DNA from 2 places in the Nostoc sp. ChiQUE01b genome. Region 2 is predicted to be linked to the other one. Evidence: predicted binding sites of a transcription regulator. Region 2 holds the regulator's gene; the other holds the start of a gene.
The links. Region 2 encodes HrcA, which represses chaperone genes, less so after heat shock. Its sites were predicted from a motif close to TTAGCACTCNNGANTCNNGAGTGCTAA; they were not measured.

Region 1: groL (chaperonin GroEL) is a predicted target of HrcA. The motif match lies at 2,680-2,706, and genes of this name have one in related genera.

What each region holds. Positions count from the first base shown of each region.
Region 1 covers NZ_JAVRBM010000100.1:2,825-18,077, forward strand. The annotation lists gene corA (magnesium/cobalt transporter CorA) at 1-571, opposite strand, end outside; gene groL (chaperonin GroEL) at 974-2,647, opposite strand; gene RMY63_RS36165 (MraY family glycosyltransferase) at 2,806-3,888, shown strand; gene RMY63_RS36170 (VCBS repeat-containing protein) at 4,343-5,275, shown strand; gene fabG (3-oxoacyl-[acyl-carrier-protein] reductase) at 5,500-6,246, opposite strand; gene trxA (thioredoxin) at 7,154-7,471, shown strand; gene RMY63_RS36185 (hypothetical protein) at 7,847-8,014, shown strand; gene RMY63_RS36190 (adenylate/guanylate cyclase domain-containing protein) at 8,311-9,951, shown strand; partial or broken gene RMY63_RS36195 (Uma2 family endonuclease) at 9,976-10,606, opposite strand; gene RMY63_RS36200 (NAD-dependent succinate-semialdehyde dehydrogenase) at 10,833-12,200, shown strand; gene RMY63_RS36205 (acetolactate synthase large subunit) at 12,439-14,082, shown strand; gene RMY63_RS36210 (hypothetical protein) at 14,585-14,734, opposite strand; gene RMY63_RS36215 (hypothetical protein) at 14,770-15,084, opposite strand.
Region 2 covers NZ_JAVRBM010000047.1:2,077-17,329, forward strand. The annotation lists gene RMY63_RS26035 (amino acid adenylation domain-containing protein) at 1-2,202, shown strand, start outside; gene RMY63_RS26040 (hybrid sensor histidine kinase/response regulator) at 2,378-5,263, shown strand; gene RMY63_RS26045 (response regulator) at 5,308-6,738, shown strand; gene RMY63_RS26050 (heat-inducible transcriptional repressor HrcA) at 7,035-8,207, opposite strand; gene RMY63_RS26055 (rhodanese-like domain-containing protein) at 8,666-8,998, opposite strand; gene RMY63_RS26060 (DUF3352 domain-containing protein) at 9,157-10,818, shown strand; gene RMY63_RS26065 (hypothetical protein) at 11,235-11,726, shown strand; gene cysE (serine O-acetyltransferase) at 11,874-12,638, shown strand; gene RMY63_RS26075 (Npun_F5749 family FMN-dependent PPOX-type flavoprotein) at 13,042-13,626, opposite strand; gene RMY63_RS26080 (AAA family ATPase) at 13,878-15,230, shown strand; gene RMY63_RS26085 (tetratricopeptide repeat protein) at 15,187-15,253, shown strand, end outside.

The DNA.
Region 1 (15,253 bases), on a different contig from region 2:
TTGCATCTAACAGGGCGTAAGCTAAATAATCCGCTCCCTGTTTACGGATGATACCTTTGTTTTTTTCAATTCGCGATCGCACCGTTTCAAAGCAATCATGTTCTGGTTCCTCTTGTACTGTCAGCAAGTAATGTTTTCCCAATATCAAACTCACTTGCTCGCTGTAAAAACCACATGTTTTTTCCTTTGGTACTACCATCCGGGCAATGAATAGCAATTGATCTTCATAATCCTCGGTTTTGGGACGCTCCGGTACATTGACTATATCTTCTAAAACTAGAGGATGTAACTCAAAAACTTTACCTAATCGTTGTAATATGTCTTGACTACCTAAACCTTGTACGTCTACCCAAGAAATAGATTCCTTGTCCAGATATGGCACACATTCCTCTGGAGTTGCTATTTGTTCGCGGATGAAATTGGTTTGGTTATAGTCAATCAAAAAAATTATCGGTGGTGGAGCATCTGCATCAATAAAAATAGTTCCAGGTAGAGTCCCTGGTTGATGATGGAACTCGTCTTCATACAACTTGGTGACTATTTTAGGAAGGCGAGGTAGTTTTCGTGCCATACAATATTACCTAATAGTAATTTGTCATTTGTCATTTTTCCTTTGTCATTTGTGAATAACAAAGGACATAAGGATAACTTACACGTTATTTCACAAAAATTAATATAAAGTCTAAATTGTGTAATTATTTATGTTGCTAATTTGGTCATCAGCCAGATTTAATCTAACGAATTACGAATTACGAATTGGTATAACATATTGCCTCTGAATGAGCAATGCTACAAAAACAGTTTGCCTTGACAAGACAAACTGTTTAAAAAATATAGGACTTACGCACACTCTACGAATTCTTCTCTTCGAGACGCTACGCGTTGGCGTTCTTGGCGTCTTGGCGGTTCGACAAATTAAGCTTTTGGGCGATTTTTGCGCAAGTCCTAAAATATTTATCTGGGTTAGCAGAAATTAGAACATGCCCATGCCGCCCATACCGCCCATACCGCCCATGCCACCCATACCGCCCATACCGCCCATATCAGGGGCAGCAGCAGCAGATTTCTTCTCTGGTTTTTCAACAACGATCGCTTCGGTGGTTAAGACCAAACCAGCAATGGAACCAGCGTTTTGCAAAGCTGAACGCACGACTTTGGCAGGGTCGATAATACCAGCAGCAATCAAGTCTTCAAATTCGCCAGTAGCGGCGTTGTAGCCAATGTTGAAGTCGCTATCCCGGACTTTCGAGACGATTACAGAGCCTTCAGCACCAGCGTTGTCTGCTATTTGGCGTAAAGGGGCTTCTAGCGCTCGTTCGACAATATCAGCCCCGATTTTTTCTTCGTCATTTTGTAGGGTGTTTTTAATCGCTTCTACCGCCTTAGCTAAGTGAATTAAGGTTGTTCCACCACCAGGAACAATACCTTCTTCCACAGCAGCTTTAGTAGCATTCAGCGCGTCTTCAATCCGCAGTTTACGGTCTTTGAGTTCAGTTTCGGTTGCCGCACCCACTTTAATCACTGCCACGCCGCCAGCAAGCTTGGCGATACGTTCTTGGAGTTTTTCTTGATCGTAGTCAGAATCAGTTTCTTCTAACTGTCTGCGAATTTGACCAATCCGCTTTTGTACTTCTGGCTTGGTGACACTGCCAGCGACAATTGTGGTGCTTTCTTTGTCAATCGTGATTTTGCGGGCAGTTCCCAGCGCTTCTAAAGCAGCGGTATCCAAGCTTAAGCCGATTTCTTCAGAAATCAACTGTCCATCGGTGAGAATAGCAATATCTTCTAACAAAGCTTTGCGGCGATCACCAAACCCAGGCGCTTTAATCCCAGCCACAGCCAGTACACCCCGCGCTTTGTTCACCACCAAAGTAGCCAGAGCATCACCTTCAACATCTTCAGCAATAATTAGCAAAGGCTGACCAGAACGGGCAACTTTTTCTAAAATCGGCACTAAATCTTGGATGCTGCTGATTTTTTTATCTGTCACTAAGATTCGGGCGTTTTCAAATTCGACGATTTGCCGTTCGTTGTTGGTGACGAAGTAGGGAGAAATATAACCCCTGTCAATCTGCATCCCCTCAACTACTTCTAGTTCAGTGGTTAGGGATTTGGATTCTTCAACGGTAATTACACCATCTTTGGTGACTTTTTCCATTGCTTGAGCTAACATTTGACCAACTTCTTCATCGTTACCAGCAGAAACAGTGGCAACTTGAGCGATCGCACTTCCTTCTATCGGCTTGGCTATTTTGGCAATTTCCTGCACCAGTGCCTCAATAGTTTTGTCGATCCCCCGTTTCAAGCTAACAGGGTTACTACCCGCCGCGACGTTCTTCAAACCTTCTCGAATCAAGGCTTGTGCTAAAACCGTGGCGGTGGTTGTACCATCCCCAGCGACATCTTTAGTTTTTGAGGCCACTTCCTGGATGAGTCTTGCACCAGTATTTTCCAAAGGATCTTCTAATTCAATTTCCTTGGCAACAGTGATACCATCGTTGACAATTTGAGGTGCGCCAAATTTTTTCTCTAAAAGGACATTGCGACCTTTGGGCCCCAAGGTGATTTTTACGGCATCGGCAAGGGCGTTAACACCCCTTTCTAGAGATCGCCGTGATTCCTCGTCAAATGCAATAATTTTTGCCATGTTTTATTTCTCCAGCGCTTCCATTAGACAATTTAGCACTCACAGCGCCAGAGTGCTAATCTCTCAAGCTGCTCAAGTTACAAATGGAAATAAAAAAAATTGATTAATATACAGGTGATGCTCATATTAGATACAGGCAGTAATGCTTGAATTGGGAGATGAATCTAGACAACTCCCTTAAGTCCCTTGGTATTGCCGACCCTAGCGGCACCGGCTGGTTGGCAGTAGTATTTACGTTCCTCTTGGCTTGGCTTGTAACTTGGCGTTTAATTCCGACAGTACGCAAATTCGCCTTGCGGGTAGGTTGGGCTGACCAACCCAACGCCCGGCGACTCAATCGAGAACCTTTACCCAATGCAGGGGGGCTGGCTATCTACGCGGGCGTGATTGCCGCGCTGGTATTAGCTAGCCTTTTACGACCGATCGAACTCCAAAATGTATTGGCTCAGGTACTCACTATTCTGTTGGGGGGTTCGATATTAGTCCTTGTGGGCTTTATCGACGATCAGTTCGGTTTACCGCCCTCTGTGCGATTGTGGGCACAAATTGTCACGGCACTGTTGCTCGTAGCTAATGGCATCAGTGTCAAAGTCCTGTTTGGCACTCCCATCGACTCGCTTCTGTCCATGTTACTAACGGTACTATGGGTAGTAGGGATTACCAACGCCATCAACTTAATGGATGGTATGGATGGCTTGGCAGGAGGAATTAGCTTTATTACCGCCATGAGTTTGTTGGGCGTTGCAGCTCAATTTAACAATCGTGCCGCAGCAATCCTGGTACTCGCAGCCTTGGGAGGTGCTGCGCTAGGATTTTTGCGCCATAATTTCCATCCGTCACGAATTATTATGGGTGATGCCGGAGCATACTTTTTTGGCTATGTGCTGGCAGCAACTAGTATTTTGGGCAAACTGCAACAAAACACAGTTTATGCGCTAATTCCTACGGTTTTATTTCTGTTGTTACCGGTGCTAGACACTACTCAAGTATTTGTGCGGCGGTTACTAGCAGGAAATAACCCTCTGAGTACTCCTGGCAAAGACCATCTGCACCACCGCTTACTTGCTTGGGGACTCTCCCAACGCCATGCTGCATTTACACTTTGGTCAATTACCTTAGTTTTCAACTTGCTGGCGATGAGAATACAAGGTATGAGTTTGGCTGTAATGGTGGCTACTGCCAGTAGCATTATCCTGCTTTTGGCTTTTACTGTCTGGCAAAGGATACGCCAACAGCCTTAGTTACTGGTAGGGTGAGCATTGCAGTGCTAGCCCTACTAAATTTCTTCTCTACTGTGGCAAAACATAGTGATTTGATTTTAAGAAAAGCATTTATTTAACTATAGAGCATAGTAAATTTCCGGTGGCAACCGATTTTCTTACCCACTCATAATGATTATCATTATTGAATAGCTACTACCTCTTGTTTTTTTTGGAATAATTTATTCTGTGGAAGTCCTTAATTATATAGTTTTTCTAAGAAATTATTTATGAAGGAGCTACTAGCAGTATATTAAAAGGTTGATAAAGCTTATGGGCTTAATGTAATTATTAAGACTAGTTAGAAAATATTGTAAAAATTATACTTTTAGCTAGAAAGTTATCTGTCTTAGATATCTCAAGCTGAAGCTTGGACTGAAGCTTCAGAATTAACTTTTATTCATGCGTAAATCCTATTTACTTAATATAGATCACCATGAAAAAAACAAGTTTAAAGTTAATTGCTGCAATTGCCCTGTCATCAACACTTGGAAGTCCAGTGCAAGCGGAATTCAATCTTAACGAGTCCTGGACCCAAAATCCCTACTACGGAAGCCGGGGAACATTCTTCGCCGATGTTACCGGTGATGGCGAGGCTGATGCCATTGTGGTTAATGACGACAAAGTGACTGTCCGACGCTCCAACGGTTCTAGTTTTACTGCTAACGAGTCGTGGACACAGAATCCCTACTACGGAAGCCGGGGAACATTCTTCGCCGATGTTACCGGCGATGGCAGGGCTGATGCCATTGTGGTTAACAATGACAAAGTGACTGTCCGACGCTCCAACAGTTCTAGTTTTCTTCCTAACGAGTCGTGGACGCAAAATCCCTACTACGGAAGCCGGGGAACATTCTTCGCCGATGTTACCGGCGATGGCAGGGCTGATGCCATTGTGGTTAACAATGACAAAGTGACTGTCCGACGCTCCAACGGTTTTAGTTTTCTTCCTAACGAGTCGTGGACGCAAAATCCCTACTACGGAAGCCGAGGAACATTCTTCGCCGATGTTACCGGCGATCGCAAGGCTGATGCCATTGTGGTTAACAATGACAAAGTGACTGTCCGACGCTCCAACGGTTTTAGTTTTCTTCCTAACGAGTCGTGGACGCAAAATCCCTACTACGGAAGCCGAGGAACATTCTTCGCCGATGTTACCGGCGATCGCAAGGCTGATGCCATTGTGGTTAACAATGACAAAGTGACTGTCCGACGCTCCAACGGTTTTAGTTTTCTTCCTAACGAGTCCTTCACACAGAATCCTTACTATGGAAGCCGCGGAACATTCTTTGCCGATGTTACTGAGGATGGCAAGGCTGATGCCATTGTAGTTAACGACGACAAAGTGACTGTTAGAAGGGCATTTTAGGGGTGTTTGATACGTCTGTGGAGAAATTTGTAAGACAAGAGAGTAATTCAGGCAGAGATCGTTGATTTGAACCTCACACCACTCGAAGTCGCGTGAGGTTCAAATCAAAATTAGCTGAAGATTTCTTGAAAGTCTCGCAATCGGCGATCCCTAAATAAAATCGGTGCGTTAGCCTACGGCGTAACGCACCCTACAAAAATCATTAACTCCTAACTTAGCACTATTTAGGCCATGACCATACCGCCATCGACGTTAAAAACTTGTCCAGTAACGTAGGCGGCGGCGGGGTCGGCGGCGAGGAAGCGCACCATGCCAGCAACTTCTTCAGGCTGACCGAAGCGACCGAGTGGGATGTATTTGAGAATATCTTCAGGGTTGTTGAGATTGCTGGTCATGTCGGTGGTGATAAATCCAGGGGCGACGGCGTTAACGGTGATACCGCGAGTAGCAAGTTCTTTGGCAACACTTTTGGTAAAGCCGATTACACCTGCTTTGGCGGCGCTATAGTTTGACTGACCTGGGTTGCCCATTTGCCCAGCAACGGAAGTAATGTTGATAATCCGCCCCCATCGCTGTTTAAGCATAATTTTACTGACGGCGCGTGTACATAAGAAAACACCAGTTAAATTAAGGTCTATCACCGCTTGCCAATCTTCTGGCTTCAAACGCAAAAGCAGGGTATCGCGGGTAATACCTGCGTTGTTGACCAAAATATCCACACGGCTGAATTTTTCGATGACGGCGTTAACTAATGTGTCTACTTGATCGCTTTTAGAAACGTCAGCTTGGATCGCGATCGCCTCACCTCCCGCATCTATAATTTCTGTAACAACTGCCTCAGCAGCTGCACTCGAACTGGCATAATTGATGACTGCGATCGCTCCTTGTGAGGCTAATTCAATTGCGATCGCTCGGCCAATTCCTCTGGATGCACCTGTGACAATTGCGACTTTATCTTGTAATAGTGTCATTTAATGTTCCTCAATCTTAGAAATACCGCGCTAATTATCTTATGGCGATTTCGGGAACATCTGAATATTGTCTGAATAAAATCTAACTCTTGCAAGGTGACAATCTGGCTGTGATGTTGCAAGTTAGATAGCTAAATAGATAAAGTTATACCAATTTGAAAAAAAAATGCGACAAATAGACTCTTTGTAGAGACGCGATTCATCGCGTCTTTACCCAAGGATGTGTTGCAATCATTAATTGAATTGGTATTATAGGTGGTATTTAGCTAGATATAGCTATTCTGAATCAAACGTGCACAAACAAGATCCCCGACTTGATAAAAGTTGTCAGGAACCTGCTGGTTGCAATCATCACAAATCAAATAGGATTGCTATATAACTCGAATAACACGAATTAACGTTTTACTATAATTAAATATCTATATAGGACTCATATTTGATTTTTGCGAAGCTAAGTACACCTTTATTCCTTCTTCCCAGTCCCCATTACCCCTTATCCCCAGAGGGGGCCCCACCATCCCCAGTCCCTAGTCTCTACGAGTAATTCTCCGAATCAAATCGGATTGCTATAGTTATTTTTCTGTAAATAGATGAATAACTTAAAGCAATATATTCGCCTGACTGGATAGACTAGAAAGTGTTGCAGTTACGCCCTTCGTAGATATCACTCTCGTGAACGCCTTTATAATTAGTTGGTTGGTCAGGATAGGTTTAAATACATATCTAATGCAGATGCACAAATTAAAAAAAATCCGTATTTTATTATAATTATTTAAGATTTTTGGTTGGTAAATCATTCTATATTAACTAATCTAATCTTTTCCCAACAAAAACCCATAAACCTATACCGATTTTATTTTCTAAGAACTACTATTGAAACAAACAATTGAAAATCGGTGTGTGTCACATGGCAACGAAAAAGCAATTTAACAGTTTTGAAGATATGCTGTCTGCTTCTGATGTACCTGTATTAGTAGATTTTTACGCTGACTGGTGTGGCCCCTGTCAAATGATGGTGCCAATTTTAGAGCAAGTCAATGCCCAACTTAAGGATCGCTTACGGATTGTCAAAATCGACACAGAAAAATACACAGATTTGGCTACTGAGTATAAAATTGCTTCTCTCCCAACCTTAGTACTATTTAAGCAGGGTAAGCCTGTGGAGCGGATAGAGGGAGTGATGCAAGCACCGCAGTTGGTGCAATATCTACAAACAAAGATTTAAGCTAACACTTAGAATTTTGATTTTGGTTCTTAGAGGGAGGCGCGAAATATCGCGTCTCTTTCAATAGATAGATAATAATGTGTGCCCATATTAATCAAATCACTGTTTGGTTGAACTTCTAGGAGCTAATAAGACTCCTATTTGATTGCGTGAAAAAACTCTGTATAACTAAAGCTGATTCCCTACTCCCTGCCTCTGGCGCTTGTGCCGTACTTTGAGTACCACGCAAATAAGTTTAAAAATCAAATCAGATTGCAATAAAACCTTAAGTAAATATTAAGCATATTTACTTATATGTCTAGAGAAAGTAGTTTAAAAATTGAGAACACTATATTGTATAGATATAACAAAATATATTGACAACTAAAACCATATATGGATGGAAAGCAGCAAAGACCTGACAAAGCCTATATTTGGGTGAATATTGATTTTGATAAGGTTAAAAATAGAATAGATGCGGTGACTTGCCAGATTGAGCGGGTTATACAAAAGCACCACCTTTCAAATCAAACTGCTAAACCAGGTAAAAGAAATAATTATTAAATATTTATCAGATGTGCAGTTGCATCTATGATTACCGAATCTGTACTGTGCAAAAATCCCAAAAGCCTCTTTCCCTCCGCCCCTAGCAAGAACTGCGGTCTAAATGATAAGTCTTTAGCCGGACACGATATGAACTGAAACTCTAGCAAAATTGCCTCATTCAATGTAATATCTGTCACATACAGTTGTCGGAATGCAGTTAACAGTGTCATAAACAAAAGGTGAAGGTTAACCTGTACGGTATAACCTTACCCTAGAGTTGCTTGACCTTTAGCTTCGATGGATCTATCACACTCATGACTGAACTCACGCTACGCCTACAAGAGGGAGATACCGAGACCACGATCGCAGTTGACCAAGATGTATTTACAATTGGTCGTTTGCCGGAATGTAACTTGTACTTACCTTTTGGTGGAGTATCTCGCAACCATGCTCGCTTGGTAAAAACGGCTGACGGTGTGTGGACTATTGAGGATCTGGGCAGCAAAAACGGGACGCAAGTCAATAAATCTCTTGTTAACTATCCCCAAGAGTTACATCACGGCGATATCATTTGGTTGAGCAATGTCAGCCTGGTAGTGCTGCTCACAACCGCTGTTTCTCAACCGACACCTGAGTATCCCGGAATTTCGGACATTAATGAGCAAAGAACAATCCTTCATAATGTTGAACAATTACAACAGCAATGGATTGCAGCTGATAGTAAAGATGGTGACATCAATAATAAGGACAAAACCATTGCCCGTCTCAAAGACTTAGTGGACATAGCGAAAAATCTTTGTGCAGCCGCGTCTATAGAAGAGATTTTTTCTCAGGTGCAGCAAGTAGTTTTTCGTTACCTTGATAGTATCGATCGCTTAGGATTATTAATTGATGTCAATGGTTGCGGCCAGTTGGAATTAATGAATGCTGCCACTAGAAATATTTCTCAACAGAAATATCTCCCTTCTGATGGTAGTTGGATTAGTCGTAGTATCTGTCAAAAGGTATTTGAGGAAAAAGTAGTCATTCAAACAGGTGATACTCATCTGGATGAACGGTTTGCTAGCGAACAGAGTATTTTAGTCAAAGGCATTCGTAGCGCGATGGCAGTGCCTTTATGGGATGAAAATAAAGTTGTGGGCGTACTGTATGCCGATGCCAATTTTTCTTCTTACCATTGGGCAAATGAAGGTGAAGAAGAATTGAGCTTTTTTTCAGCTTTAGCAAATCTTGTAGCTTCTAGCGTACAGCGTTGGCTATTAGTAGAGAAACTCAAAACTGAAGAGATGATTCGTCACCGACTAGAACGTTATCATTCTCCAGCAGTTGTACAGCAGTTGATATCTGTAGGCGGATTACCGAGTGGTCGTTTAGCTCCCACCGAAAGCGAAATCAGCATTTTGTTTGCTGATTTAGTTGGCTTTACGGCAATTTCTGAAAGGTTAACACCAACTGCGATCGCTCAACTATTAAATAATTTATTTGAAGAAATGCTCAAAGAAGTGTTTGCTTGCGGCGGCACTTTAGATAAATATATTGGCGATTGTATTATGGCATTTTTTGGCGCTCCAGAACCGCAAGTAGATCATGCTGATCGCGCTGTTACTGCTGCCAAGGGAATGCTTACTCGTCTCGAACATCTGAATGCCAATGGTTTTTGGCACGAACCGCTACAATTACGGATTGCGATTAATAGCGGTAAGGCTGTAGTGGGAGATGTCGGTAGTTCCCAAAGAGTAGACTATACAGCATTAGGCGCAACGATTAATCTTGCTGCTCGCATGGAAGCAGTTTGTCCTCCCAGTGAATGCGTGATTAGTCAAGCCACCCATACAATGCTTTCACAACCCTCAGACTTCCAGGAAATGGGAGATTATCGTTTCAAAGGTATTGAGCGATTAGTTAAGATTTATCAGACAAAATTGCAGCAAGTGCCAACGATTATTGCTCATTAGATTTGGCATTTTTGCAATTACAAATTACCCGACTGTGCCAGCGCGAAAAATTTGCTCTGCTGTCAAATTCAACTCTGGAAAAATTGGCGACTGGATACGGTCATCTTCTCGAAATTTACTAACCCGATACTCACCTTAATTCTAAACAGCAAACCAAAATAGTAGGTTGTTTGGGTTTGCCAATAAATTCCCTACCGCCCAATGCACCATAATCGACAATCCAATATTCAGGAATTCCCATTTCTTCTCTTCGAGACGCTGCGCGAACATAATCAGCGTATTTTTTCAGATAATCATCACGCCAGTTTGTACTTACCACCTCAATTACTAAAGGAATTGATGCTGCTTGAGTAACAGTTGATTCTTTTTTCCACCGAGGTTCATTAATTAAATTAGGAAGATTTAGGAGTAGCACATCTGGCGAGTAAGCTGATTCGTGTTCAAGTGGTTTAACTAATACTGTTTTTGGTATACCATAGGGCAGACTGAGGTGACTATATTCTAAAGTAATTTTTGTAGATAAAAATACAACAACCTCTTCATGGTCGCCTGTAGGTGCGAAGATCTCAATTATTACTCCATCGTATAGTTCCTAACGTTGTCCTGTGTTATCTAGATATTTAGCAACTAATTCATCGAATGTAACTTGAGTCATGGCTTGATTCCTCAATTGTGCAAATTATAGCAACTCTACCCGCATTTAATTTATCACTATTAATACTTATTGATTGGTATATTTTATTTCCAAAATAATTGCAAAATTGTAATATTCAGCAACCAATTCTGGGTTATAAGACTAGAATTTGGGTGGTAGCTTCCAGAATTGATCTGTGTAACACTAGGAAGCCTACCGAAGCTATTTTTTAACGGGAGGTCAGGTAATGGCGATCGCCACCATTAATCCCGCCACTGGGGAGACGCTCAAAACCTTTGAGGCGCTCAATGATGCAGAAATTGTCGCTAAACTCGATTTGGCTAATCAGACTTTTGAACACTATCGCCAGACTAGTTTCTCTGAACGATCGCACTGGCTACAAAAGGCTGCTGATATTTTAGAGCAAGACAAAGCAGAATTTGCGAAGTTGATGACTCTAGAAATGGGTAAACCATTGAAAGCTGCGATCGCGGAAGTCGAAAAATGCGCCGTTGTCTGTCGCTACTATGCCGAACACGCCCCTGATTTTCTAGCTGATGTCAGTATAAAAACTGATGCCAACCAGAGTTTTGTACGTTATCAACCAATGGGTGCGATTCTCGCGGTGATGCCGTGGAATTTCCCTTTTTGGCAAGTTTTTCGCTTTACCGCACCAGCCCTGATGGCGGGAAATGTCGGCTTACTCAAACACGCTTCCAACGTGCCGCAGTGCGCCTTGGCAATTGAAGATATTATCCGACGCGCAGGTTTTCCTGAAGGTGCTTTTCAAACTCTATTAATAGGCGCTGCCAAAGTTGCCGATTTAATGGCTGATGACCGCGTAAAAGCTGCCACCTTGACAGGAAGCGAACCAGCCGGCGCATCCCTTGCCGTTGCTGCCGGGAAACAAATTAAAAAAACAGTTTTGGAATTAGGAGGAAGTGACCCGTTTATTGTGTTAGAAAGTGCTGACTTAGAGACAGCAGTTGTCACAGCTACTACAGCGCGGATGTTGAATAACGGGCAATCATGTATTGCAGCGAAACGTTTTATTGTCGCAGAAGCGATCGCAGACAAATTTGAAAAATTGCTTTTAGAAAAATTCGAGGCGCTAAAAGTAGGCGATCCTATGCAACCAGATACTGATTTAGGCCCACTGGCAACTCCTGGTATTCTCCAGGATTTAGATCAACAAGTGCAAGGTGCTATTAGCAGCGGTGGTAAAGTCATCATCGGTGGACATCCTTTATCAGATCGTCCGGGAAACTTTTATCCGCCAACGATTATCATAGATATCCCCACCGACACACCAATTGCCAAAGAAGAATTCTTTGGCCCAGTAGCCTTGTTATTCCGGGTTCCAGATATTGATGCTGCCATTAAACTCGCTAATGACTCACCCTTTGGCTTAGGTGCAAGTGCTTGGACAGCCAATAACCAAGAGAGCGATCGCTTAGTTGAAGAAATCGAAGCTGGTGCCGTGTTTATCAACAGTATGGTCAAATCCGATCCTCGGTTGCCCTTTGGTGGCATCAAGCGTTCTGGATATGGCAGAGAATTGAGTATCCAAGGTATACATGAGTTTGTCAATGTTAAAACCGTGTGGGTGAAGTGATCAAAAGTTAGGAGTTAGGAGTTAAAAGTTAAGAGTTAAGAGTGAGAGTAACGAATGATGAGTTAAAAGTGAGAAGTGAAGAGTTAAAACTTTCATAGTAACAAGCGAACGGTAAGGAGCTATTAATTTAAACTCCTAACTCCTAACTCCTAACTCCTAATTCCCAACTCCCAACTCCTAACTCCTAACTCCTAACTTCTAACTCCTAACTGAATATCGTCAATAGTTAGGAAATAAAATGAATACAGCAGAGTTATTGGTGCAGTGCCTAGAAAATGAAGGAGTGCAATACATTTTTGGACTTCCTGGTGAAGAAAACCTGCACGTTTTGGAAGCGTTAAAACATTCTTCGATTCAATTTATTACGACTCGTCATGAACAGGGTGCAGCATTCATGGCCGATGTCTACGGACGCTTAACCGGAAAAGCTGGAGTGTGTCTTTCTACTCTTGGTCCTGGGGCAACCAACTTGATGACTGGGGTAGCAGATGCTAACCTCGATGGTGCGCCCTTAGTGGCGATTACTGGTCAAGTAGGAACAGATAGAATGCATATTGAATCCCATCAATATTTAGATTTGGTGGCAATGTTTGCACCTGTTACCAAGTGGAATAAGCAGATTGTGCGACCGAGTATTACACCTGAAGTAGTGCGGAAAGCATTTAAGCGATCGCAATCAGAAAAACCCGGTGCAGTTCACATTGATTTGCCAGAAAATATTGCTGCCATGCCTGTAGAAGGCAAACCTTTGCGTAAGGATAATAGCGAAAAAACTTATGCATCTTTTGCTAGCATTCGGGCAGCAGCAGCCGCAATTTGCCAAGCAGTTAACCCATTAATTTTAGTAGGGAATGGAGCAATTCGCGCTCATGCAAGTGATGCAGTCACGCAATTTGCCACCCTGATGAATATACCTGTTGTCAATACTTTCATGGGTAAAGGCGTGATTCCCTACACCCATCACTTAGCTTTGTGGGCAGTGGGATTACAGCAAAGAGATTTCATTACCTGTGGGTTTGATAACACAGATTTAGTAATTGCGATCGGCTATGATTTGATTGAGTTTTCTCCCAAGAAATGGAATCGCAATGGTGAAATTCCCATTGTGCATATTGGGGTGAGTCCGGCGGAAATTGATAGTAGTTATATTCCCAACGCTGAAGTCGTAGGAGATATTTCAGATTCACTCTATGAAATCTTAAAATTAGCAGACCGACAAGGTAAACCCGATCCCTTTGGCATCAGCTTAAGGTCAGATATTCGGGCTGATTACGAACAGTATGCCCATGATGACGAATTTCCGATTAAGCCGCAAAAGTTAATTTATGACTTACGGCAAGTGATGGGCCCAGATGATATCGTCATCTCTGATGTTGGCGCACATAAGATGTGGATGGCTCGTCATTATCATTGCCATAGTCCTAATACTTGCATAATTTCCAACGGTTTCGCGGCTATGGGTATTGCCATTCCTGGCGCTTTAGCAGCAAAACTGGTTCATCCTAAGCGCAAAGTCGTTGCTGTCACAGGCGATGGCGGCTTTATGATGAATTCTCAGGAATTAGAAACAGCCTTGCGTGTCGGTACGCCCTTTGTCACGATAATTTTCAATGATGGTGGCTATGGGTTAATTGAGTGGAAGCAAGAAAATCAATTTGGCAAAGGAAACTCATCTTTTGTGCATTTTAGCAATCCTGATTTTGTGAAATTAGCCGAAAGCATGGGTTTAAAAGGCTACCGAGTTGAATCGACTCTAGATTTGATTCCCACTTTGAAAGAAGCCCTCGCTCAGGATGTACCTGCGGTGATAGATTGTCCCGTAGATTATCGGGAAAATCACAGCTTTAGTCAAAGAGCCGGCGAGTTGACTTGTGCGCTGTAAAAAGTAGAGACGCGATTAATCGCGTCTCTACAAGAGTTAGGAGTTATTTATTCCTAACTCCTTATTAATTTCTACTCCTTTAGTATTTTGGTAGGGTACGTTACGCCGAATGCTAATGCACCGCTTTACTTCACTTTATTTATAAATATATTTCTCCTCTTTCTTTGCGTCCTCTGCGTCCTTTGCGGTTCGTAAAAAAACCACGAGTATCAAAGACTCGTCCACGAATATCAAAGACTCATTCACGAGTATCAAAGACTCGTCGGCGAGTATTAAAGACTCATCCACGAATATCAAAGACTCATCCACGAATATCAAAGACTCGTTCACAAGTATCAGAGACTCGTTCACGAGTATCAAAGACTCGTCGGCGAGTATTAAAGACTCATCTACGAGTATCAAAGACTCGTTCATGAGTATCAAAGACTCGTCGGCGAGTATCAAAGACTCGTTTACAATAAATTAGAAGTTATTGATTCTAATTCATCACTGATTTTTATTCTTATTTAATCGTTTTCTGGTTGGAATTTGTGCTTTCTTGCTTTTGGGCAATATCTTCTACTGTTTTGCATTGCCTTTTGTCAATATCTGACTTAATGATGAGTCCCTTAGTATTGAGTGCTATTTCAACTTGGTATTGACCATTCACCATATTAATCGCTCTGATAAGTTAACTGATGACAAATACTATTTGTGCTGACGTAATTGCTCTACTATATAGTCTTCTAGTTCTTGTTTTTCTCTGTTACTAGCATTTCGTTGATAAGTTCTTCCAGTTTCTTGAATAAACCTACGTTTCTCGCTGGGAGAAGATTTGAGTTTACCTCCAGTTCCTTGCAGCTTTTGCTGTAATTCTTCCCAAGTTTTTTCACCCACACTTTCACCTAGTTTGACCAGTGCCTTTGGGAGTAACATTTTTGCCTCTCGTTGAAAATCTTCTTCTGTCTCAAGAGAAGCTAAATCTATATTGCTGAAGTCGATATCGATTTGAAACTTACTCATAGAATTGTATTTATTCTGTTCGCAATTATTACCACAATTGGGGGAAGATGGGTTTTCAATTTTCAGCTACAATCCCAATATAGTATGATTGTACTGTTTGAAGTTGATAACTGAGTTGAAAACATTAATTCCGAAAGTTGATTGAATACTTCCGGTAGTATAGCCCTAC
Region 2 (15,253 bases):
TATCAGTTGAAACACATTCAACAAGTGTTCAATCTCTACGGCCCCACAGAAGATACCACTTACTCTACCGTTGCCTTAATAGACAAAGAATCGAGAGAAATTCCATCAATTGGTCGTCCAATTTCCAACACCCAAATCTACTTACTTGACTCTCGACTCAATCCTGTACCTGATGGGGCTGAAGGTGAAATTTATATTAGTGGAGCAGGTTTAGCCCGTGGTTATCTGAATTTTCCAGAATTAACAAATGAGAAATTTGTTGTTAACCCTTTTAGCAATCAACCGGGGTCACGACTTTATAAAACAGGAGACCTCGCAGTTTACTTGCCTAATGGCAATCTCAAGTTTTTAGGTCGCATAGATCATCAAGTCAAAATTCGCGGCTTTCGGATTGAACTGTTAGAAATCGAGGCACGTTTGAGTCAACACCCAGCAGTCCGTCAGCTAGTTGTTGTTGTCCGTGAAGATGTACCAGGTAATCAGCGCTTAGTCGCTTATGTAGTGCCAAATTCTGCCGGAGATCGCTTACAAGACATCACTCCCAAAACTCTGCGTAGTTTTCTGCATCAGAAGTTGCCTAAGTACATGATACCTTCAGCATTTGTCGTGCTTGATGAGTTACCCATGACTCCCAATGGCAAGATTGATCGTCGTGCCTTACCTATCCCTAAATGCTTCCAAAGAGAGCAAGGAAATTACACTGCACCTCGTACCTCATTAGAAAAAGAACTAATTGAGATTTGGATTGAGCTACTAGGGATAGAGCCAATTAGTATTTACGACAATTTTTGTGAATTAGGAGGACACTCCTTACTAACTATTCAACTCATTGCCGAACTCAGACAAGTATTTCAGTTAGAGTTAACTTTAGAAAATTTTCTCCACATGCCAACCGTTGCAGGTCTTGCACAAACTATTGAAGCTCTCCGTCAAGCCGCAACCGTTCCTATACCAAGCAAACCTCCAGAAACAAAAATATTACTAGACTCCTCAATTCACCCACAAAACACTCTGACCGAACCTGTATTGGATCTTTTATTAACAGGTGCTACAGGATTTTTAGGCACTTTTTTACTCTTTGAACTGCTGCAACAAACTCGCTCAGATATCTATTGTCTAGTTCGTGCTAGCAGTATTGAAGAAGCTAGAGTCAGAATTATCGGCCGACTAAAGTATTATCAACTCTGGCAAGAAGACCTCAGTGACAGAATCATCCCGGTTCTAGGAGACTTAAGCAAGCCACTTTTGGGGATAGAGGTACAACAGTTTTCTCGGTTGGCAGAAAAGATAGACATTATTTACCACTGTGGGGCATCTGTGAATATGGTGTATCCCTATTCAGCTTTGGAAAGTGTTAATGTTTTGGGCACTCAGGAGGTTTTACGGTTAGCCAGCCAAAGCAAAATTAAGCCAATGCATTTCATCTCCACCGTGGATGTTCTGTCATCAACGAATAATGGTATTGCAATAGTCAGAGAAGAAGATACTGATACTGTTGCGAATGGCCCATATCTCCATAGTGGTTATGCACAAAGCAAATATATCGCTGAACAGTTAGTTAAAATGGCATACACCAGAGGTTTGCCAGTCTCCATCTATCGACCAAGCAACATCATGGGGCACAGTAAAACAGGCTTATGCTCAACCACAGGTTTCTTACCAAGGATGATCAATGGCTGTATTCAAATGGGTATTGCCCCTGAGGTAGAGGCAGTATTAAATCTTGTGCCAGTGGATTATGTGAGTCAGGCGATCGTCCATCTGTCACGCCAACAGAAAATATGTGGTCAAGCTTTTTACATTGTAAATCCAGAACCTATTGAGTGGAAACAACTAGTTAACTGGATGGAGGCTATAGGCTATCCACTACAACAGGTTTCCTATGAAATTTGGTATGACAGGTTACTTCAACTTGGAAAACACAATTCCGAAAATCCACTAGCCCCCTTAGTAAGCATTTTAACGTATAATTTCATTCAAAAACTGCTAGGAGCATTTCAGTTTAAGTCAAAAAATACCGTCAATGAATTGAATCGCCATTCTATCTTCTGTTCTCCAGTAAATAGCGAATTACTAAAGACTTACTTCTCATATTTCAGCGAAAGTAGTTACTTAAAACCTCCTGTTTCCAGTAGTGAATGGAGAAGTTTAGTTTTTTCCACAAACTCAATGAAAAGTGCTGAGTTCCGAGTGCTGAGTTAAAAGACCGCCCACCAGGAGCGGGGCATTAACCATAGTAATAAATTTTTTAAGTAAGAAAAAATACTCAGTACTCAGCACTCAGTACTGAGATAGTAAATCTAGATAAGCAAGGAGACTATGAACAAAGTGCGATCGCCAAAATTGCCAACATGCACGCCATTTAAAGGATGTGAAAATGAGCAGAAAGTGGATCAATGGGTTAAAAATGCGAGTATCTGTGCCCAAGGTAAATAATATTGCTCAATGTCAGCACACAGCTTCGCTAACACAACAAACGCTAATCAAAACCGCAGTCAGCATTGGAGTGGTGATTGTGGTATCCACTGGTATTGCTTATTTTAAACTGATTTCCAGCATTACTACTGAGGCATTGGCTGCGGTTGAGAAATATGTCCAACTCCGGGCACAACGAGAAAATAAAATTTTTATTCTGGCCCAAGAAAATCATGTCCTACTTAAACAGGCTCTCTTAGCAAGGTTAAAAGCACAGAGCGATCGCGATCCCAAAGTTGAATTTGACCAACTGTTTGTCAGAATGGCAGACGGTACTATTCGCAATCGTGCGAGTAAATTTGATCTTCAAAAATCTCCGGGCATATTTCTTGGCCAGAACATCAGTATAAATCCTGATATCAGACGACGTGTCGTAGCCTATTTTGATGAGCTGAGTGCTTACGGCCCAGCATGGCGTAACCGCTTTGTCAACACCTACATCCAGATTCCAGAAAATGGAATTGCCATCTATATGCCCACCTATCCTTGGGTACAGAATGCACCCCAGGATAAATCTTTTCGAGTCACGGATGATGAGTCTTTTTATATTACCAACAAAGCTCATAATCCAAAACGCGAAACTGTCTGGACAGGAATTTATTACGACCAAGTAGCTAAGGCTTGGATGGCTTCCTGCGTCACACCTGTGGATATGAACGGCAAACACATTGCCACGATTGGACACGATATTTTTATTGGTGAATTGCAGCATCGTACAATTAACGACGCATTAGAAGGTACTTACAACATGCTTTTTCGGGAAGATGGGCGATTGCTAGCTCATCCGGCTCTCATGAAACAGATTCAAAAAGAAAAAGGCAAATTCGAGATATTAAATTCTGGAGATTCCCATTTACGCAACATTTTTAAATTAGTTAGCCAACAACACGATCGGGTTATTGTTGACAACCCCCAAAATGATGAGTATTTAGCAGTCACCAAACTTGAAGGGCCAAATTGGTATCTGGTGACTGTTTTTCCTAAATCATTTCTGCAAAAAAAAGCATTTATAACTGTTCAATTCGTCATATTTTTGGGTCTGACATCATTGCTAATTGAAATTGTGGTGGTGTTTTTAATTTTACGTCGCCAAATTTCTTCTCCTTTAACTAAACTAATGGCAGCAACTGAAAGTGTTGCTGCTGGCAATTGGAACATTGAACTGGATGTAACACGACAAGATGAGTTAGGTCGTCTCGCATATTTATTTCAGAAAATGGCCCAGGAGTTGCAAGAGTCTTTCACCACTCTAGCAAAGACCAATGAGGAGTTAGAGGTGCGAGTAGATAAACGCACAGCTGAACTTCAGGCGGCTAAAGAAACAGCTGATAGCGCTAGTAAAGCTAAAAGCGAATTTCTCGCGAATATGAGCCATGAACTACGCACGCCTCTCAATGGTATTTTAGGTTACGCCCAAATCCTTCAAGGCTCAAAAAATCTCACTGAAAAAGAGCAAAAGGGTATTAGGGTTATTAGTCAATGTGGTTCCCATTTATTGACTTTGATTAATGATATTCTTGATATTTCCAAAATTGAAGCTCAGAAGCTAGAACTGTATCCGACAATTTTTCACTTTCCTTCATTTATTCAAGGAATTTCGGAAATATTTCGGATGAAAGCTGAACAAAAGAATATTGAATTTTTATATGAAGCTGATGAACATTTGCCTATAGGTATCCAGGCTGATGAAAAAAGGTTGCGGCAGATTTTAATTAACTTACTGGGTAATGCTATCAAGTTTACTGACAAAGGTTTTGTGAAATTTATAGTTAGAAAAGAAAAGCTGAAAAGCAGCGTTTCTGGAGAAGCATCAATCTATCAAATTCGTTTCCAAGTTGAAGATACTGGTGTCGGTATGTCCAATGAGGAATTAACAAAAATATTTTTACCATTTGAGCAGGTTGGTGATCTTAAAAAGCAATCACAAGGAACAGGATTAGGGTTAACTATTAGTCAGAAAATTATTGCCATGATGGGTGCTAGTTTAGAAGTGCAAAGCCAATGGGATAGGGGTAGTATTTTTTGGTTTGAAGTAGAGCTACCTGAAGCAAGAGAGTGGGCAGAAAAATCTAAAGTTTTTTCACAAGTAACTATCCTTGGTTTCCAGGGTGAAAAACGAAAAATATTAATGGTAGATGACCATTGGGAAAATCGTTCAGTAGTTGTTAATTTGCTAGAACCTCTGGGATTTGAAGTTATAGAATGCGGTAATGGTCAAGAAGGTTTGGTAAAAGCAACTGATTGTAGACCTGATTTAATTATCACCGATATCTTGATGCCTGTGATGAATGGATTTGAATTGATACATCATCTACGAAATTCTCCTGATTTAAAATATGTGAAGATTATTGTTTCATCAGCAAGTGTATATAAGACTGACATCCAAAAAAGTCTAGATGCGGGTGGTGATGACTTTCTTACCAAACCTGTGCAAGCAATTGATTTGCTAGAAAAGCTCCAAAAGTGTCTAAACTTGCAATGGATTTACGATCAAAACTCTGAAGGAAAAAATCAAAATGTTTGTGCTTTAGAAATAGGACAACAAAAACAAAATTTTTTATCTCTTAAAAAACAAATAATACCTCCACCGCCAGAAGCTCTGTCTAAGTTATATGAACTTGCTTTAAAAGGTCGTATTAAAGCTTTACAATTGGAATTAGAACAACTAACAGAAGAACATCAGGAATTAACTCCATTTGCTCAAGAAATTTATCAGTTAACTAAAAAATTTCAAGTCGAAAAGATTCAAAGCTTTATTCAAGAGTTTCATAAAACAAATAATTTTTAAAATTTCGATTTTTAAATCACATTAATAATTTGGCAGGGTTTATAATGCATCTATCTGACACAAATGTAGTTTTAATTGTCGATGATATTTCCACCAACTTAGAAGTGCTTTCAGAAGCCCTAACAGATGCGGGATTTGACGTTGCAGTGGCAACTAGTGGCGAAAGTGCTCTCAGACAAGTTGAATACGATTTACCAGCATTGATATTGTTAGATGTGATGATGCCGGGAATTGACGGATTTGAAACGTGTCGGCGATTAAAAGCTAATGCCAACACAAAAGATATACCAATTATTTTTATGACTGCTCTTAGTGACTCTATAGATAAAGTTAAAGGGTTGTCGCTAGGTGCTGTAGACTATATCACCAAGCCGTTTCAACAAGCAGAAGTACTAGCCCGTGTCCAAGTTCATGTGCAACTGCGAAATGTCAGCACAGCACTGGAGGAGCAAAATCTGCGTCTGAAACAAGAAATTGAGGAACGTATTGCCGCAGAAGTTGCGTTGCAGCAGCTGACTCAGGATTTAGAGCAGCGGGTAGCAGAAAGAACTAAAGAACTTTCACAAGCTTTCCACACTTTACAAAAAGCTCAAGTTCAGCTTGTGCAATCAGAAAAATTAGCTACTTTAGGCCAATTAGTAGCTGGTGTTGCTCACGAAATTAATAATCCAGTCAATTTTATTTATGCCAATATTCATCATGCTAATCACTATATCCATAACTTACTAGAGCTAATACAGCTTTATCTAATTCAGTGTCCTCATCCCACTGCCGATATTCAGAAAAAAATCAAAGAAATTGACTTGGAATTCTTGATTGAAGATTTACCACAACTTTTTTCCTCAATGGAGATCGGCGCTGAAAGAATTAGTGAAATCGTCAAGTCTTTCCGTACTTTTTCCCGTCATGATGAAGCGGAAGTTAAAACAGTAGATATTCATGAGGGTATTGATAGTACACTGAGAATTCTCGAACATCGCCTGAATCCAAAATCGGCGCATCAGGCTATTCACATCACTAAAAAATATGGGAATTTAGCTAAAGTTGAGTGCTATGCAGGAAAAATGAACCAAGTGTTTATGAATATCTTAAGTAATGCGATTGATGCTTTGGAAGAAGTAATAGGTACTTATGACTGTTTTATTCCCCCTACTATTTGGATTTACACACATATTGTAGAAGCGGAATATATTGCAATTAGAATTATTGATAATGGTCCTGGAATATCCCAGGAAATTCAAAAACGATTATTTGATCCTTTCTTCACAACTAAACCTGCTGGTAAAGGTACAGGTTTAGGTCTATCGATTAGCTATCAAATTGTTACTGAACAACACGGTGGTTCATTGTGTTGTATCTCTAATCCAGGTAAAGGGACAGAGTTTGTAATTCAAATTCCACTTCGGCAGTCAACATTCTCTTATTATAAATGGCAGCCATCTCCAGATTTATTTGAATTCTTGACACAGAGTTAACTGACTTGAAAGTGCTGAGTTAGGAGTTAAGAGTAACGAACCACTCCAGACACAGCGGCGAGTCGGAGCACAGGCTTTTGGCAATCTGTTATGTCATGTCCGGTTAATTAGTTATAATTCCCGTAATCTATGCAGAAACCGGAAAACCCTCTTTCCCCCAGCTAAGTGCCCCCAGCAAGAACTGCGGTCTTAGTGATAAGTCTTTCACCGGACACGATATTAGTGCAGTGGTAGCGAGTCGGGAGAGCAGCACAAGCAGCACACTGCACGAACGAGCGTCCACAGGAGCGTCACTTTTAAGGATTGAAATAATTGAAAGCTTCTGAGAGGTAATCAGCAGCAGATGCTACTACTGCGATCGCACTTTCATAATCTAGGCGCGTTGGCCCCAAAACTCCCACACTTCCTACGGGTATCGAACCTCGACGATAGTTAGAAGAAATCAAGGTGCAGGTACGTATCGGTTCTAATGGATTTTCTGCACCAATGCGAACCGTTACCTTTGGTTTATCACCATCTTCCGGCTCTGGTTCCTCAAATATTAATCGCCACAGTTGGTCTTGTTCTTCTTCCAGCAGGTGGATAATCGTTTGTACCTGCTGTAACTGGGAAAATTCCGGCTGGCGCAAAACTTCTGACACACCCCGAACCATAATTTGGGTTGCGGTTGGTGCAAGAGTGCGACGAGTCAATTCGGCAACTGAGTTTTTCAAGAATTCCCCGTAACGTTGGAACTCCTGATCTAGTTCGCTCCAGTTGAGGTAGGCTAATTCCAACAGACTTCGCCCCCGCAGATGACTATTCAAAAAGTTAGAAACAATCTGCAACTCGCGATCAATTACCTCTGAATCCCGTTGTGTTTCTTCTGGTGTTGGCGACAAATCCATCAATTTGGAATGTGTCTCGTAACCATCAGTTACCACAATCAGCATGATCCGTCCGGCTTCAATTTGCACTAATTGCAGATGTCGCAATAGCGCTGTGGTCGTTTGCGGCATAGTGATCAAGCTAATGCAACCACTCAAGGTTGCTAAAATCTGCGCGGCTCCTTGCAGTAGGGTTTCTAAACTCCGATCTTGCCACTGTAGCTGCTTTTGCAATGCCACCTCTACTTCTCGCCCTAAAGTTTCCGTACCACCTCCCTGCGGGACACTGCGCGAACGTGGAAGCAAGCTACGCGTAACATCTGTCTGCGACACGCTGCGCGAACGCAGAGAAGGTGTAATTAACTGGTCAACATAAATGCGATAGCCTGAGTCTGAAGGTACACGTCCAGCAGAAGCGTGTGGTTGGTAGAGCAATCCAGACTTTTCTAAAACGCCCATGACATTGCGAATTGTCGCCGAGCTTACGCCCAGATCGTACTCCTCAACTAAAGCCTTTGAACCAACAGGCTCTGCCGTAGCAATATAGTGACGTACCGTTGCCCAAAGTATATGCTGTTGTCGATTTGTTAACTGAACTTCCATTATGGTATGTTTTGCTGAAGGCAAATTTTAATCAAACTCTGAAGAAATTTGTAAATTTAATCAAAAACAGAAAATATTAATAATTTATTAAGATAGCAAATTATATAACTATATTATGATAAGTATTTTTAAACTTTATATACATACAACATTTTTTAAGAGTAGGGTTGAAATAGTAGTTCAACTTTTTTGTAAAAACTGCTAATTATAATGTACCCTTACGATGCTTCTTTCTAACCGTATTTTTGCACAACTTTCCACTTGCAACAGTATTATTAGATACGTATCTTTGTGCAAGGGCTAATGCTGAAGGGCCAGTCGAAAAGTTTTGTGCAGATGTACCTGATACCCAAATTCTAAACTTTCCAGCAAGGCTATAAATTGATGTACTTCTGCTTTTAGCATAGCAAACGCCAGATGGAAGGGTAAGTTCCATCTCAGTGATGTATCTGAAAAAGCTAATATTGAGGAATTGAAGGGTCTATTAGTAGGGAATAAGCATCAATACCACCCGAAATATTTTGCACATTTGTAAAACCTTGAGCAATCAACCACTGGCACATCTGAGCAGAGCGGATGCCGTGATGGCATAACACCAGGGTTTCAGCTTGGGGATTGAAGAGGGTAGGTACTTGATCTCCCCATTCGGCAAATTGACTTAAAGGTAGGTTGACAAAGCCCTCAATGCTAGCGATCGCCAATTCTTCTGGTTCCCGCACATCTACGAGCTGAATACTTGTATCACTAGAAGAAAGACGTTGCGCCAGTTCTTCTACACTAATTTGGTTCATGGGTTGACTAAAAGAATTCCCTATAAACAGTCCTAATCCTATTTATGGTGACAGAAAATCTCTGCCTTTGCATGAGTATCCATTCTCAAGAGGGTTGATTAATTCTGCTAGGCTTTCTGCTTAAATGGCTGTAAACCGTCTTTTTTAATAGGTTTAATGTGAATAGGCAACGTTCATTTATTGGTTTTATCGTAGCTGGGGCGATCGCCCTGCTAGTAATTGCGATCGCAGGCTTTTACTGGTTTTTCGCTAAAAGTCCGGCTAACCTCATTGCTTCTAGCTCTGGGCCTGGTGCAGCCATATTCGTGTCGAAACTTTCTCCTGCAATGGTTTCGTTATTGACCAATCCTGACCGTTTGCAGGCGTTGGAGCGCGAAGAGGAACTATCTAAACTTAAAACCAGTTTATTCGCCAAGAGTGGCATAGATTACAAACAAGACATTCAACCCTGGTTAGGGGACGAAATTACATTAGCGATCGCTACCTTAGATATCGATCGCGACCCAGAAAACGGACAACAGCCAGGGTATTTGTTGGCATTAGCAACCAAGCAACCACAGAAAAGCCGCGAGTTTGTCGAGTTGTTGTTTTCTAAACGAGCCTTAGCTGGGGCAAACTTAGCTGTTGAACAATATAAAGGTGTAAAACTGATTTCTGATAATTCTCAACCAGAACAAAACTTGCTTGCTGGTGCTGTTGTCGGTGAAAGCTTTGTCTTATTTGCCAACGATCTGAAAGTACTACGAGATGCTATCAATAACGTCCAAGCGCCCGATCTGAATTTGACTAGCTCACCCGAATACCAAAAAGCTACCAAAGAACGGCTCAAAGGGCGATTAGCTGTAGCTTTCTTGAATCTTCCCATCGTTGCAAAATGGCAAGGGTTAGAGTTACCAGAACAACTTTATAACAGTCAAATCATATCCTTGGTGTTAAATCCTAAAGGATTACTGGCAGAAACCACCATTTTGACTTCATCGGAAATTGTCCCTCCATCTGCACCACTATCTAAACCTGTGAGAGCATTACAGTATGTTCCAGCATCCGCAGGTTTAGCAATTTCCGGCTCGAATTTGAGTAATTTGGGTGACAGCGATTTAGCCAAGCTCTGGAGACAAGCAACAGCAACTATCTATGGTTCTGAGGAAGATGTGGTTTCTCGGTTAGCAAAACCTTTGGCAGATGTTCAAAAACGCTGGGGTATAAATTTACCAAAGGATATTTTTAGCTGGGTACAAGGAGAATATGCTATAGCATTGTTACCTGACAAAGAGCAAACAACCCCACATTGGATTTTTGTGGTGGAAAAATCCGAAGGTGTAGAACAAGGCGTTGCTCGATTAGATGCGATCGCCTCATCCAACGGACTCAGCATCAATACCCTGAATATAGACAAGCAAAAAATCTCCGCTTGGACAGAGTTAACCACAGCTACAAAAAAAAGTGATGTTAAAGAAGGAGCATCTTTCAGCATTGAAACAAAAGTGCGGGGATTGCATACAACTTTAGGAAATTACGAGATTTTCGCGTCTGACTTGGAGACGATCAATGAAATTTTCACAACCAAGGGTAATTCCATAATTGACAATCCCAATTTCAAAGATAGTATCGCTGCAATTCCCCTACCAAACCAAGGCTATATATATCTTGACTGGACAAAGAGCCAGAATTTGTTAGAGCGTCAAGTACCGATTCTCAAATTAGTGGAAGTCTTAGGTAAACCATTTTTTAACAACCTGCGATCGCTCACAGTGAGTAGTTATGGAACTGACACGCGATCGCTCAAAGGTGGCGTTTTTTTCAAACTCCATAATTCGTGAGATTTTCATAAAACCTCAAAGTACAGAAGGGAAAAAACTCTTTTCCCTTCTGTACTTTCTTACCTCATAATATTTACGTAGATATTGTGTAGCATTTACTAATTAATGGCTTGATTGCCAAAATGCCCCACTATCAACGAGCGCGATTTAATTAGGACTTACGCAAAACATAACGAAAGTAGCGGTAATTCATGAATTACCGCTATGCAATAATCAGGTTTACAGGGACATCTTGCGTAAGTCCTGTTAATGTTGCTGTCTAGATTGAGAAACAACCTAGCAATTAGCTGTCCATTTTCTAAAACATTAACTGTGGCACATTTTAATGTGGCACAACCAACTGAAATATCACTGTAATTTTTTCACTAGAATATGTATATATCACTACTCATTTAAAAGCCTGTTGGAGGGCTACTATGAAATACTGTTGCCCCCGACTTCAGTTTCGCGGCGGTTGGTTGGTAGCTATACTTACCGCCATCACAGCTACCCCTGCAATAGCACAAACAGCAAACTTTGGTACTTTCAAATTATTAACAAGCTTTGATTCAGCACAAGTAACAGTGCAGGGGTTTACAGGTGGTTCTTACTCATTATCTGCCATCAGTAACCGCGATCGCGATCAAAGAGCCTGCATTGGCTTTGCCGATCCCAAACCAGATCACATTATGGTTTTGGAAAAGGACTTTTCCCAGCTAACAATCCAAGTTGATAGCAACAACAACGACACCACTTTAATCATCCAAGGCCCAGGTCAAACAACAATTCGTTGCGGCGATGATACTGGCAAAAGTAAAGATGCTAGCGTTAGCGATCGCAACTGGAAAAGGGGCACTTATCGGATTTGGGTAGGTACATTTAATCCTGGGGTCAAGCGGGATTATACTCTGAAAGTGGAGCAGCAGTGAAATAGGGAGTGCTGAGTTAGGAGTTAGGAGTTAGGAGTTAGGTGATTAATAACTAATGCCCAATGCCCAATGCCCAATTTTTACGTGTAACACCTGAAAGGATAATATGGGATAGTAGCTTGTTGTGCTTTCCGAGGGTGCTATCTCGTGCTATCTATACTGCGTGCTGACTTTCGTATCATATTTGAACGTGACCCAGCTGCCCGTAACTGGTTGGAAGTTTTATTTTGTTACCCTGGTTTGCAAGCCTTGTTATTCCATAGGCTGGCTCACTGGTTGTATAGTGTTGGTCTTCCCTTTATTCCGCGCCTGATTTCTCACTTGGCTCGGTTTTTGACTGGAATTGAAATCCACCCTGGTGCAACAGTTGGGCAAAGTGTGTTTATTGACCACGGGATGGGTGTAGTAATTGGTGAAACTGCGATTGTCGGCGACTATGCCCTAATTTATCAAGGTGTCACCCTTGGAGGTACTGGTAAAGAATGTGGCAAGCGCCATCCTACTATGGGCGAAAACGTCGTAGTTGGAGCTGGAGCGAAGGTACTGGGCAATATCCAAATTGGCAATAATGTCCGTATTGGTGCTGGTTCTGTTGTTTTAAGAGATGTGCCTTCAGACTGTACTGTGGTAGGTGTGCCTGGGCGCATTATGTATCGTTCTGGAGTTCGGGTTTCACCTCTTGAACACAATAACTTACCAGATTCAGAAGCTCAAGTAATTCGTGCTTTAGTAGACCGGATTGAGGCTTTGGAAGAACAAATACAAACCCTTCAGCGCACCAATTCTTCAGAAAAAACTCCTGTTTTAGTGGGTTCTTTAGCAGCGAAAGAGGACGAGCTAACCCATGATACTCGCTGGTGCAACCTCAAGGATAAGACTATCCAGGAATTTCTAGATGGTGCTGGCATTTAAAAAAGTGAGAAGTTAAGAGTGAGGAGTGAGGATTGAAGAAGAATTCAGAAGTCAGAATTCAGGAGCGGAGCAAGGAAAGCTCCGCCTCCGGTCAGAATCAATGAGTGGCGGGTCTGAATCCCCCACTGATTGAAGACCACCAAATTGAAAATTTGGTGGGGGTCTTAAACCCGGTTATTCATTCTGAATTCTGAACGGCAGTTGCTACAACGGAGGGAACCTCCCTCCGGGTTCGGCAGTTCCTCATGGGGGAAACCCCCAAGACCGCGGACTGCCTCACCGCAACGCACTGCCTCCTCCTGACTCCTGAATTCTGTTAGATAAAAATCATAAATGTCAGGTTTGCAGTTTCCAACTCCTAACTCCTGTAGAGATGCGATTAATTGCGTCTCTATTCCAATATTTAAGGATTAATCGCTTGGCTAGACCACTCTTGCTGGTCATCACGGTGGTAAAGCCATCGATTTTGTGGTTCGCCGCGTAATTCTAAGTGATCTACCTGCACCGGATCGAGTAGCAGTAGACAAAAATTAGCCACTGGCTGCATGGGTTCGGGTGCTGGTGGTGCAAAAGCTTCTGGGTTTTCAACTCTGGGTTTACCAGGATGCGGCCAAGCAAACTGTAAACGCGCCGCATCACTCAATTCTTGCCACATTGCGATCCGCGCTGGCTGTAGATTGTGGTCAGAATCATCACCGCTTACTAGGGTTAAACAGCCAGTGATGCGGAATTGTTCTCGTGTATTAGGAAAATACCAGCAAACTTCTGCCCAAGGTTGTTGCTGTATCTGGTCGGTTTTGGCGCTACGGTTATCGGTGATAAATTTTAGCTGGTTTGTATCTTCTAGAAAGCCGCGAAAGACTAGGGTACGATTAGGAGGGCGACCGTTTGTCTGTAGCGTTGCTAGTTGCAGGTAACGGGCATAAACAAGGCTGCGGTTGCGATGGAGTGCATGAGCGATCGCACCTCGCCAAGGAGCAAGAGACATTATACAATTCTGTTGGTAATCTAGCGCCAGGTATTCTTGAACATCCTACCATTTCAATACTCCTGGTTGAGCGCCAGTGATTCCTAAAAGTTCTCTAACGCTATAAAGCTTTAAGATTTTGTTGCTGTAATATATAGCAAGGGACTGGGGACTGGGTGAAAAGTCTTTTGGTGTCTAAGTTTTATCATCTTTTGATGTCCTAACCAGCTTGGCTGTTGCTATATATAAATTCTTAATATAAATAATACCTAATGAGTTCCTTACCCGCTAATCGTGCTAATACCCTTAAAGCTGCTTTTCGTGTTTGTGATGTAGCTCCTCTAGTGAGTAATAGAGATATTGAACGTTATTATGTTGATTTATCAAAAGTTCGCAAGACACAGGCAATTAGTACTGTTAAAAAACGTTTAGATTTTCTGGAACCCGCCGAATTTTGCAGCCTTCTATTCACTGGACATCGGGGATGCGGTAAAAGTACAGAATTAAGGAAGATTCAGCAAGAATGGGAATCTCAATATAAGGTTATTTATATAGAAGCCGACGCTGAACTAGATATATTAGACGCAGAATACACAGATTTATATTTGGTAATTATTAAAAAAGTTGCTGATGTGCTATACGCATCGGAATTAAATTTTGATGCCAAACTTTTAAACAATTTTGAGTCTTGGTTTAAAGAAATTACTCAAGAAACTGAACAAACAGTTGAAAGGTCAGTAAGTGTCGGTGTTCAGGCAGAAGCAGGTATAAAAATTCCCTTTATTTCAAAACTATTGAGTAAAATACAAGCTCAAATTAAAGGTGCTGACAAACAAAGAAAGACGGTTCGTCAGAATTTACAAAAAGATATTGGTCGTTTACAAGCAGATATAAATTTGTTGTTAGGTGATGCTTTTGTCAAGCTTAAATCCAAATACCCGGAATATGAAAAAGGATTTTTAATTATATTTGATAACTTAGACAGGGTTCCTCCGAATGTAGCTAAACATTTATTTTGTGATTATGCATTTCAATTACAAAGTCTACATTGTACGATTATCTATACAGCGCCAATTTCTATAGTCTATTCTGAAAATAATTTGGCTAACACTTTCGACACACCTAATATTGTGCCGATGGTTAACATATATGAGTTTGAAAAAGACAAAAACGAGCTAGATTATAATGATGAGGGGATAACAGCAATTACGAGTTTAATTGAACAAAGAGTTGAAGTAGACGCAGTGTTTGAATCGCGTCAACTATTGGTAGATTTAGCCAAAGCAAGCGGCGGTCACATCCGCCAATTGATGCAAATAGCATCAAAAGCATTTATTACAGCAGCAACTCGTGAGCATGAGAAAGTTACTGCTGATGATATCACTTATGCGATTAAGCAAGAGCAGTTTAATTTTGAGCGGAGTATATCAACAGAATACTATTCTGCTTTGGCTGCGGTATATATCAACAAGGATGTTTCTAAGGATGAAATCGGCAGGTTAATGCTATTTAGTCTTTGGGTTTTTGAGTATAACGGCAAAAATCGCTGGAATTATGTTAATCCAGTTGTGAGGCAAATCTATGCTTTCCAAGAAGCAGTCAAATCAGCCACAAGTAACCCCTGAGTTAAATTTAGCAAAAGAAACTT